DNA from 2 places in the Clostridium cochlearium genome. Region 1 is predicted to be linked to the other one. Evidence: riboswitches for the same ligand, from Rfam matches in the RefSeq annotation. Region 1 holds a riboswitch; the other holds the start of a gene.
The links. A riboswitch is a leader RNA that binds a small molecule or an ion and turns the genes downstream of it on or off. The one in region 1 is predicted to bind cobalamin.

Region 1 (5,504 bases):
AAATAGAAAAGAAAACTTCAAAAGATGAAATACTATCTAAAGTAACTTTTGGGGTAGAATGTGGCTGTAATGCTGTCTGTGAAAGGAGAAATTAATATGTTAGGATCAGTAGAAGAGAGAATATTAAATGTCATAGATAATGTTAAAGATATATTTTCTGGAGCACATAATATAAGAAAAGATGGAGAAAAATTAGAAAGAAGTATTTCTAACAATATACATATAAAAAATAAGGAAGATAAAAGCGGAATAGATGTTATTGTAAAACCTGGCACTAAAGGAGAAAGTGTACATATACCAGTTATTTTAACTCAAGAAGGCCTTAGTGATAAGGTATATAATACTTTTGAAATAGGTGAAAATTCAGAAGTTGAGGTAGTTGCAGGATGTGGAATACATAATCCAGGACATTCAAAAACGCAGCATGATGGAGTTCATGAATTTTTTGTAAGAAAAGGTGCAAAATTAAAGTATAGTGAAAAACATTACGCAGAAGGAGAGGGAAAGGGAAAAAAAGTTTTCAATTCAAAAACCATTCTTCATGTAGAAGAAGGTGGAAAGGTTGAAATGGAAATAATACAAATTAAGGGAGTAGATGATACGGAAAGAGAAACAGAAATCTATTTACAAAAGGAAGCTAGTTTAGTTATTACAGAAAGAATGATGACAGAAGGAAAGCAGAAGGCAAAATCTGATATACAAATAGAATTAAAAGGAGAAGATTCAACAGCACAGGTAATTTCACGTTCTGTAGCAAAAGATGATTCAAATCAAAAATTTAATTTTAATGTTGTAGGTAAAAATAAATGTAGAGCCCATGTACAATGTGACTCTATTATAATGGGAAATTCTAAAGTTGAATCAATTCCTGCTATAGCGGCAAAGCACAATGAAGCAGAGCTTATACATGAAGCAGCTATTGGGAAAATTGCAAATGATCAACTTATAAAATTAATGTCCTTAGGACTTACTGAAAAAGAAGCTGAAGATACTATATTAAAAGGCTTTTTAAAATAGTTATAAAAGGAGTCTACTATGAAAAATAATCAATCAATTTTAAATGTGTTATTCATATTAGTTACTGTAATAACGATTATAAGTAGAAGCTTTGAAGTGGGTTCTATTTATAGAATAATACTATTAGCTATTAGTATTATAATTTCCATACCATATTTTTATATATTAGTAAAAAATAAAATGTATAAAAATAATTTATTAAATTTATTTGTAGCCATATTGGTATTTTTTCAAATAATAAATATAATATATTATACTTATGTTTTAAAAATACAATAAAAAAATAAGCTGTAGAATAATAAATAATAGAAAGGCGGTTTCTATTTAAAACTATTTTTATTGCATACAGCTTATTTTTCAAAATTGACTCTTATTCTTACGATATTAAAAGACTATAGTGCTTGGAATATTACTCATCATTTAACAGTAAGAAAAGAGTTGAGATTTGCAATATTAAATTATTAAAAAAAGCAACCCATGGAAAAGGTTGCTTTTTATCACAATAAGATAATTATTTTGAAATTAATAATCTTATAGCACACAAAACTACCACAACTTTCCCACCGAAAGAGGTTTTTAATAATTTAGGCAGGTCTCCTGGCTTAAGAATCATTCTAACCTTTACCTTCCTTCTTTTTAGAAGTGGTTATTAAAGGCTCGTCATCTATTACAGTAGCGGGGGCTGCTGTGGAATTTAACCACATTCCCTTTTCACCCATTATATACAACAAAATGAGCACCTAAATTTCATTTGTTATTAACTTATGAATAAAGTATATCATCTCAAAATTAATATGTCAACAGTAAAATAACAAAATAATAAAAAATAGCTTAAATAATAAAAATATGATAATTATATATATTATAAATAAACATATTAATATTTTATTTATAATTATTAACAATACCAGGTGTAATTTTTATAAAAATATGTTATAATGTATATGAAATTAATAAATTGATAAAATAAATGGTAAATATTAATAAACTATTAAAAATTAAATATTTGTTTATAAAGTTTCTTGTAAAAAAGAATTAAAAGGGAAGGAGGTGAAAATCCTCCACGGTCCGGCCACTGTAATTGGTGAGTTTATTCCATAAGCCATTGAGATATTCTTGAGAAGGCGGAAATAAATGATGAATCATAAGTCAGGAGACCTGCTTTATAGTAGTGTGAATATACAACTTCCGGAGAAAGTTGGGTATTGAAAATTATATTAAGTTTTAAGGATTAGTATAATACCTTATACTCTCATGGAATTTTGTGGGATATAAGGTTTTTTTATTATAAAAATATTAATTTTATAAAGGGGGTTGAGATAAGTCTTATACTGATTAAAAGAATATATGTAAAGACAAATTATTTCAATTAAAGAGGGGATTAAAATATGTATAAAAAAAGACAGTACAAAAATTTTATCTGTGTGTTGGTTGTAGTGTTAATGCTTTTGACTATTGGAGATGTTGGTATATTAGAAATGGGAACAGTATTTGCAAAAACTAATAAAAAAGATGATACGATAGAAGTAAATTCAGAAGAAAATTTAAATGAAAATAATATACTATCTTTAAAAGAAATTAGAGACATAATAAATAAAATACAAAGTGAAAATATAGGAATAAGCTCTATAAGAATAGTGAATAACTTAGAAGGAATTGAACCCGGAGATGAAATACAATTTGAGGTACAAGATGAATTAGGTCAACAAATACCTGTGGATAATTTAGTATTTACAGTAAATAATGAGGAGTTAGGCAAAATGGATGAAAATATTATTAATAAATTTACAAAATTAGGATCAGATACCGTTGTTATAAAAGTAACTTTGAAAGATAGACCTAATATAAAAGATGAGATTAGAATCTAGCCTGTCCAATTTTTAAAAATTTTCATTTATAAATTATAAATACATTGTAAAAACCTTAAGCTTTTATAAAATGTAAAAGCTTAAGGTTTTTTATATCTATTTATAGGAAATAATTATAGAATATACTAATAAAATATATAAAAATCTGATAAAATATGAGTATAGAACAAAAGAGAGGAGAGACATTTATGGATTATATGAAAGTTTATAATGAATGGTTAAATAATGATTATTTTGATAATGCTACAAGAGAAGAATTAAGGAGTATAGAGGATAATCCTAAAGAAATAGAAGATAGATTTTATAAAAATTTAGAGTTTGGAACAGCTGGACTTAGAGGGAAAATTGCAGCAGGCACAAATAGAATGAATAAATATATAATAGCTAAAGTAACTCAAGGCCTTGCAAAGTTTATAATAAAACAAGGTAAAGAGGCAATGGATAGAGGAGTAGCTATAGCATATGATTGTAGACATTATTCAGATGTTTTTGCAAAAACTGCAGCGTTGGTTTTAGCTGCAAATGGTATTAAAGCATATTTATTTGAAGATTTAAGACCAACTCCAGAACTATCTTATACTGTAAGGAAATTAAACACAATATCAGGCATAGTGGTAACTGCTAGTCATAATCCTAAGGATTACAATGGATATAAAGTATATTGGGAGGATGGAGCACAAATACTAGATAAAATAGCAATACCTATAACAGAAGAGATAAACAATATTAAAGATTTTAAAGAAATAAAGTTTATATCTGAAGAAGAAGCTTTAGAAAAAGGACTTTTAAATATCATAGGTAAAGAAATAGATGATGAATATATAGAAAAAGTTAAATCCTTGTCTATAAGGGATGACATAGATAAGAATATTAAAATAGTGTATACGCCATTAAATGGAACAGGAAACATTCCAGTAAGAAGAGTTTTAAAAGAAAGAGGATTTACTAATGTAGTAGTAGTACCAGAACAGGAAAATCCAGATCCAGATTTTACTACGGTAGGATATCCGAACCCAGAGGATATAAAGGCTTTTGAATATGCTAAAAGACTAGGGGAAAAAGAAGGAGCAGATTTATTATTAGCAACAGATCCTGATTGTGATAGATTGGCAGTAATGGCTAGAAATAAAGAAGGGGAATTCACAGCATTAAATGGCAATCAAACAGGAGCTGTTTTAATTAAGTATCTTGTAGAAAGTAAAGTGGAAAAAGGAACTTTACCTGAAAAACCAATGATAATAAAATCAGTAGTTACTGGTGATATGGGAAAGGTTATAGGGGAAAAGTATGGAGTTACAACCTTTGAATCTCTTACAGGATTTAAAAATATCTGTGGTAAAGAAATGGAAATGAATAAAAAAGGATATAATTTTATTTTTGGATATGAAGAAAGTATAGGATATACCGCTGGAGATTTTGTTAAAGATAAGGACGCAGTTATTGCAGCAATGTTTTTATGTGAAGCGGCAGCTTATTATAAAACACAAGGAAAAACTTTAATAGATGTATTAAATGAAATATATAAAGAGTTTGGATATTATAGAGAAAAATTAATATCACTTATATTAGAAGGTGTAGAAGGACAAAAGAGAATAGGAAGAATGATGGATGTATATAGAAAAGAATTTCCTAAAGTTATAGGGGATGTGAAACTTGTAAAATATATAGATATAAATGAAGGAAAAGAAATTAATCTTATAAGCGGTGAAGAAAAGCCAATAGAATTTCCTAAATCCAATGTACTTAAATTTATATTAGAAGATGGATCTTGGTATGCAGTTAGACCATCTGGAACAGAACCTAAAATAAAAATATACTTATATTCTAAAGGAAGTACTTTAAAAGATTCAGAAAACAAATTAAAAATAATGGAAAAAACTATTATGGAAAAACTTAATTCAGTAGAATAATAGAAATTAAGATATTAATCTAATATCTATAAAGTTTTTTCATTTTACAAATTGCAGTTATAGGAGGATACTACATGGATAAAGTGGGATTAATATTAGAAGGTGGGGGAATGAGAGGTCTCTACACTGCAGGAATATTGGATTATTTTATGGAAAAAGACTTCTATACTCCATATGTAATAGGGGTATCTATGGGTGCGTGTAATGCTACATCTTATGTTTCAAAACAAAAAAAGAGAAATAAGGCTGTAACGATAAATTATGTAAATGATCCTAGATATTTGAGTATTAAAAATATGTTTACATGTAAAAGTTTATTAGGAATAGATTTTATTTATAATGAAATACCTAATACATTGGAACCTTTTGATTTTAAAAACTTTTATAATTCTCAACAAAAATTTATTATAGTTGCCACAGACTGTAAAACAGGTAAAGCAGTATACTTTGATAAAGATAAAGATGATGATATACTTACTATAGTAAGAGCTTCAAGTAGTTTACCATTTATCAGTCCAATAGTTAAATATAATGGTATGGAACTTTTGGATGGAGGTATAACAGATTCTATTCCTATAGGAAAATCTATAAAAGATGGCAATACTAAAAATATTATTATATTAACTAGACCTAAAGGATATAGAAAAGAGCCTTTTAAGAAAAAAAGATTATTAAGAAGATTTTATTCAGGTTATGAAAATCTAATAAA
Region 2 (5,504 bases), 120 kb from region 1:
GTTCTAAGCAATTTAAGTATTTTTATCTGGCAACCTATATCCAAATGATTAGTAGGCTCATCAAGTATCATAAATTCCGTGTCCTGTGCTATTGCTCTAGCTATTAATATTCTTTGTTTCTCTCCACCTGATAGTTTTGAAAAACTTTTTTTCTCCATACTTTCCATTCCTACTTTTTCTAATGAGTCTCTTACTATTTGTATGTCTTGGCTATTACTTCCTTCAAAAAGCTTTTTGGATGGGTATCGACCCATTAAAACTATCTCCTTTACACTGAAATCAAATCCTACATTGTTTTCTTGTGCCACTATAGACATCTCTTCAGCCGCTTCTCTATTGGAACTTTTAATTAAATCTTTACTATTCAAATAAATGGTACCACCTTTAGGTTTTAGCACTTTATATATATTCTTTAAAAGTGTAGACTTACCACTTCCATTAGGTCCTATTATACCTACAAACTCTCCTTTGTTAACCTGAAGTTTTATTTTATCACATATTTTTTTATTTTCTATCTCATAGTCAAGATTCTCTATTTCTAGGTACATATTATTCACTCTCCAAAAGAATATCTATTTCGTTTAAGTAACCATATAAAAAATGGTCCTCCAGTAAGTGCAGTAACTATTCCTATAGGTAGTTCCTGAGGGGCAACCACCATTCTAGCTGCAACATCTGCCCAAATTATCAATAATGCCCCTAAAAGCGCAGAAATGGGAAGAACTTTTCTATGATCTGAGCCTACAAAATTCCTTGATATATGTGGCACTATTAATCCTACAAAACCTATTGATCCGCTTATGGCAACCAAAGTTCCTGTAAGTAATGCACAAACCAAAACTACTATAGTTCTTATAAGCTTTATATTCATTCCTAATACTATAGCTGTTTGCTCACCAATTAGCATGGTGTTTAACGCATTACTTAAACAAAATAATACTAGAATTGATACTATAAGTACTGCTAAAGGTATGGGAATATATATCCATTTAGTACCTGAAAGTCCGCCCATCATCCAAAATACTGCATTTCTAATTCCACTTTCATCTTTGGAACTATATATAAGGTAATTTGTAAATGCGGAAAAAATTGAAGACACTGCTAGTCCAGTAAGAACTAGTCTAATAGGTAATATTCCTTCTTTGGTTCTTGATAGAGAATATACAACAATTATAGATATTAACGAACCTATAAAAGCTCCTATTGGCATAGCAAAAATCCCAAAAATATTAAATATGCCTATAAGGGCTGCTGCCACTGCCCCTGCAGATGCTCCTGATGATATTCCAAGTATATATGGATCGGATAATGGATTCTTTGTAAAAGCCTGCATACTTACTCCAGCTATTGCAAGACCACTTCCTACAACTGCACTTAATATAACTCTTGGGAGCCTTAAATACCATACTATTCGTTGAATATTGCTACTTATTTGTGCAACCCCATCTATATTAAAACCTAGCTTGTATAATATTATTTTCCAAACATCCATAAAATCAATAGACACAGGACCAATTCCAACAGCTACCACCATTGATAAAATCATAATTACAAACAAAATTATAAAAAGAAAAGATGTGTTTTCTTTGAAGATAGTCTTCAATTATTTCACCAACCTATCTAAATAAATCAGGATAAAGTTCCTTTGCTAAATTCTCTACTGCATCTCCATTTCTAATTCCAGTAAATACACTTGGTAATGGTAAAATTACAAATCTGTTATTCTTTATTGCATCTATATCTTTTAATGCTTTGTTGCTTTTTAAGAATTTGATTTTATCTTCTGCTGACACTTTGCCATAATCATTTATAATTATGCATTGTGGATTTCTTTCTACAACTGCTTCCCAACTAACCTTTTCCCATGTCTTTTTTAAATCACCAAATATATTTTGTCCACCTGCAAGTTCAATAATATTGCTTTGAAGACTTTTTCCTGCTGTATAGGCCTGATCATTTCCACTATCATACACAAAAACTTTAATCTTTTTATCTACTTTACTTGTCTTTTTTTGTACTTCGCTAATTTGATTTTTCATCTTTTCAACTATCTTTTCCGCTCTATCCTCTACATTAAAAATTTTACCTAGATTGCGGAAATCTTCATATGTATCTTCTATTGTAGCCCCTTCTGTATAAGTAGCCTTTGAAACATAAGGCATTATACTATTGTCTACAAAATCTTTAACTGTCCCTACTCCCTTTTTCCCAAAAGCAGAACTTCTACCATATACAAAATCAGGACCTGCTCCAAGAAGAGCTTCCATTGAAGGATATTTTTCTGCCAACACAGGTATTTTTTTAAGTTTTTCCTCATATTGTGGAAGTATTTTTGCATTATTATAAGCTGTTCCAATTATTTTATCTTCTAAGCCTAATGCAAATAAATTTTCTGTTGTATGTGCATTAAAACTAACTACCTTTTCAGGGACTTTTGTATATTTTACAACTGTATTATAAGTTTCAATTTCAAAAGGAGTAAATTTTGTAGCCTTTACTTCTGTAGCCTTTCCATCTTTATTTGCTGTATCTTTAGCTGTATTTGAGCATGCTGTAAATGATGCTCCTAAAACCAAAGCTATACAAGTAGCTGACATTATTCTCTTAAAGTTCAAATTTTTCTTCATATATTTTCCCTCCTAATTCATTAAATAAAATTATGTATAAGTGATTAGCTCTGACACTAAAATTCTACAATTAAATTTAAATATTATATTATTCGTAAAAAATAAAAACTTCTCAATAACATATGAGAAGTTGATATAAAAACATATTATAGTTGTCTATAAAAGTAACTTTAATACACCTCCCCTATCAACCGTAGAGTTATTAGTGTCTAATTACAGGTAAGTCTTCTGACTTTGGTTCTTCAATTCTATAAACCTTCCCTCTTATGTGAAGTGGTATACTTTATAAAATCTCCCCATTACAGCGGCGGGACCGTACAGGATTTTCACCTGTTTCCATATTAAGCCTAACAAGGCACCTAAAATTTAAACTATTAAACTATTAAATTATTTACTTATTTTATTATAAATACGTAAACGAAATTTGTCAAAAGACGCACTTTGAGGTTTTATATTATTGCCTTATACTTGTAATAAATAGAATAGTGGAATTAACTTAAAAATATTGAATTACTTTTATTGTTAAATTTTATAATTATAGTTGCACACTTAACGTCTTTTTTAAAATAATCATCTGAAAAATTAACCATATATCTGCCTAAAAATTTTTCATTAGAATTTGGAATATATTTTAATCTATCAAAATACAAAGATATTATTTAATCTTATCCTTTTTCTTTTTATCAAAAAACCCCATAATTAACAATGTCATGAATAATGTTGTTAACATATATAACGATTGTTCCAATAATTTCACTCCCTAAGATAGTAGATTAGTTTAATATTCTATATTTTTATTATAACATAATATATGGATTTTTAATATGCTATGAAGTTGATAGTAAAAGCTTTAAATATCCTGTATACTTAATGTCAACAGACATAAAGCTTAATACTCAAACTATAATAAAATACTATTTAAACAGGTAGAGCATTGAATTGTACAACTCATGATATAATATAAAGGAAATATCTGATAAAAACTGAAAGGATGGGTTTTTAACATCACATTATAAATTGGAGATATCTATGAATAAAATTAATTCTTATTTTAAGCATTTTTTTAAGTTTTTATTGCTTTATTCCATAGCAATAATAATAATATCAATATCAATGATTTTAATAAACAATGAATTAAGTTATAATTCTATGAAATATTTTATTTTGTCATTTATAATAATGGCTGTTATTAATGCTTTTCAATATATGGATACAGAGAAAATTATACCTATTATAAATACAGCACATTTAGAAACTGCTCTAGAAGATATGAAATGGGAAATGAAACAAGAAAATAATATTATTATAATAAAACCAAGATTTATTGATTCTTTATTTGGGGAAAAAATTTTTATTAGCACATATAATGATGATAAAGTTAAAATAACAGGTGCTAAAAGGCTTGTAAATAGACTTATTAACTATTTAAATTTCATTTCTTAGTTTTACATTATCTTTAAAATGGAGTATTAATGAAATTATTATCTATAAGATTTCTATGAGGTGTTTAAAATGAAGCAAAATAAAAAAATTATATTATCTTTTTCACTTATACTAAATATTATATTAGTTGTATTATTAATATTTAGTATTTATAATTTAAATAAAGAAAAACCTTTAGAATATATTAAAGGTTTTTATCAATCTACAGAGTATTTACCTGATGTATACGAATTTAATTTTACAGAAAAAGAATTTTTTATAAAATTTAATAATAGTATAATTGAAAAAGGAAAATATCATAAATATAAAAATAATATATTTATTTGTTATGGAGAAAAAAGTATTCAGGTAGTTTCACTATTGAATAAAAACTTTTATATTTATGATAATAATAATAACAGAGTAATTGAACTGAAAAAAATATCAAATATTCCATCATCGTAAAACACATTTGTTACTGCAAATAGTAAAGGAGGTTTACCCTATTTGTAACTTCTTCATTAGATGGTATAAGATTTTATTTTTTTCCTTCAATAATAAATATTTTATCTCTAATTAACTTATCTAATAGTTGATCATCATTCAAGTTATTATCATTATGCTGTCCTTATACTATTTATTAATAATAGAAATATTTCTTAGAATAAACCTTTAATATATTCATTGCTTCCTCTATGGAAATATCACCTTTTATTTCTCCAAAATGTATTCCAAAACAATAAAAAACTTTAGTATTATATTTTGAATCTTTACTTATAGAATAAAGCCAATTATTATCTTTATCTAGTGATTTAAACTCACCATAGTCATCTAAATTAATAAATGTTTTAATTTGCTCTGTGAAAATATACTTTTTATCATTTTTATTAATATACTCATATTCTGTTACACTATCATAGCCACTTTTTATTGGATAAGCATTTATTTTATTTAATTTAAATCCATTAACTTCTCCTATTTTATCTACTTTTTTGTTACTAGAATATATTTTATCTCCATTTACTATTTTATTATAAGTATCCATATTAAAATTAGTTAAAAAATTTGATATTAAATAGGCTGTATTCTTTAATTGTTCTGAGTCTACATATGGAAATTGATCTTCTTTTTCATCTAACCTTTTTTTGCATTTATTGCATCCAATCCATTTTGAAGCAGGGATTCCTACTACATTTGATCCCAATACTCTTCTTTTTTTATCTCTTCTAAAATTTGTTTTACTTTCATATTATCCACTGAATTAAATACTTTTTCATAAAGTTTTTTTCCATCTTCAATATTTAGATTATCTACTAGTACTGATTTTAATAGCTCCTTTAAAAGTTCCTTATCTTTTTTAGGTACATTATTCATATTATTTAAAGCATCTATTACCTTTACTACATTCATCTTTTTTAAACTAATTTCTCCGCTTTTTAATGTATTTATAGATTT

Region 2: linked by a shared signal. The riboswitch ahead of CKV72_RS02465 (ABC transporter substrate-binding protein) and the one ahead of CKV72_RS03045 (hypothetical protein) in region 1 are both predicted to bind cobalamin.

The regions. Positions count from the first base shown of each region.
Region 1 is NZ_LT906477.1:625,573-631,076, forward strand. It holds gene CKV72_RS03030 (ABC transporter ATP-binding protein) at 1-95, shown strand, start outside; gene CKV72_RS03035 (SufB/SufD family protein) at 97-1,017, shown strand; gene CKV72_RS03040 (hypothetical protein) at 1,036-1,296, shown strand; cobalamin riboswitch at 1,588-1,776, opposite strand; cobalamin riboswitch at 2,016-2,197, shown strand; gene CKV72_RS03045 (hypothetical protein) at 2,406-2,885, shown strand; gene CKV72_RS03050 (phospho-sugar mutase) at 3,074-4,795, shown strand; gene CKV72_RS03055 (patatin-like phospholipase family protein) at 4,870-5,504, shown strand, end outside.
Region 2 is NZ_LT906477.1:509,929-515,432, reverse strand. It holds gene CKV72_RS02475 (ABC transporter ATP-binding protein) at 1-548, opposite strand, end outside; gene CKV72_RS02470 (FecCD family ABC transporter permease) at 554-1,546, opposite strand; gene CKV72_RS02465 (ABC transporter substrate-binding protein) at 1,617-2,627, opposite strand; cobalamin riboswitch at 2,829-3,005, opposite strand; gene CKV72_RS12200 (hypothetical protein) at 3,119-3,277, opposite strand; gene CKV72_RS02460 (hypothetical protein) at 3,657-4,070, shown strand; gene CKV72_RS02455 (hypothetical protein) at 4,140-4,514, shown strand; gene CKV72_RS02450 (hypothetical protein) at 4,690-5,253, opposite strand; gene CKV72_RS02445 (tetratricopeptide repeat protein) at 5,238-5,504, opposite strand, start outside.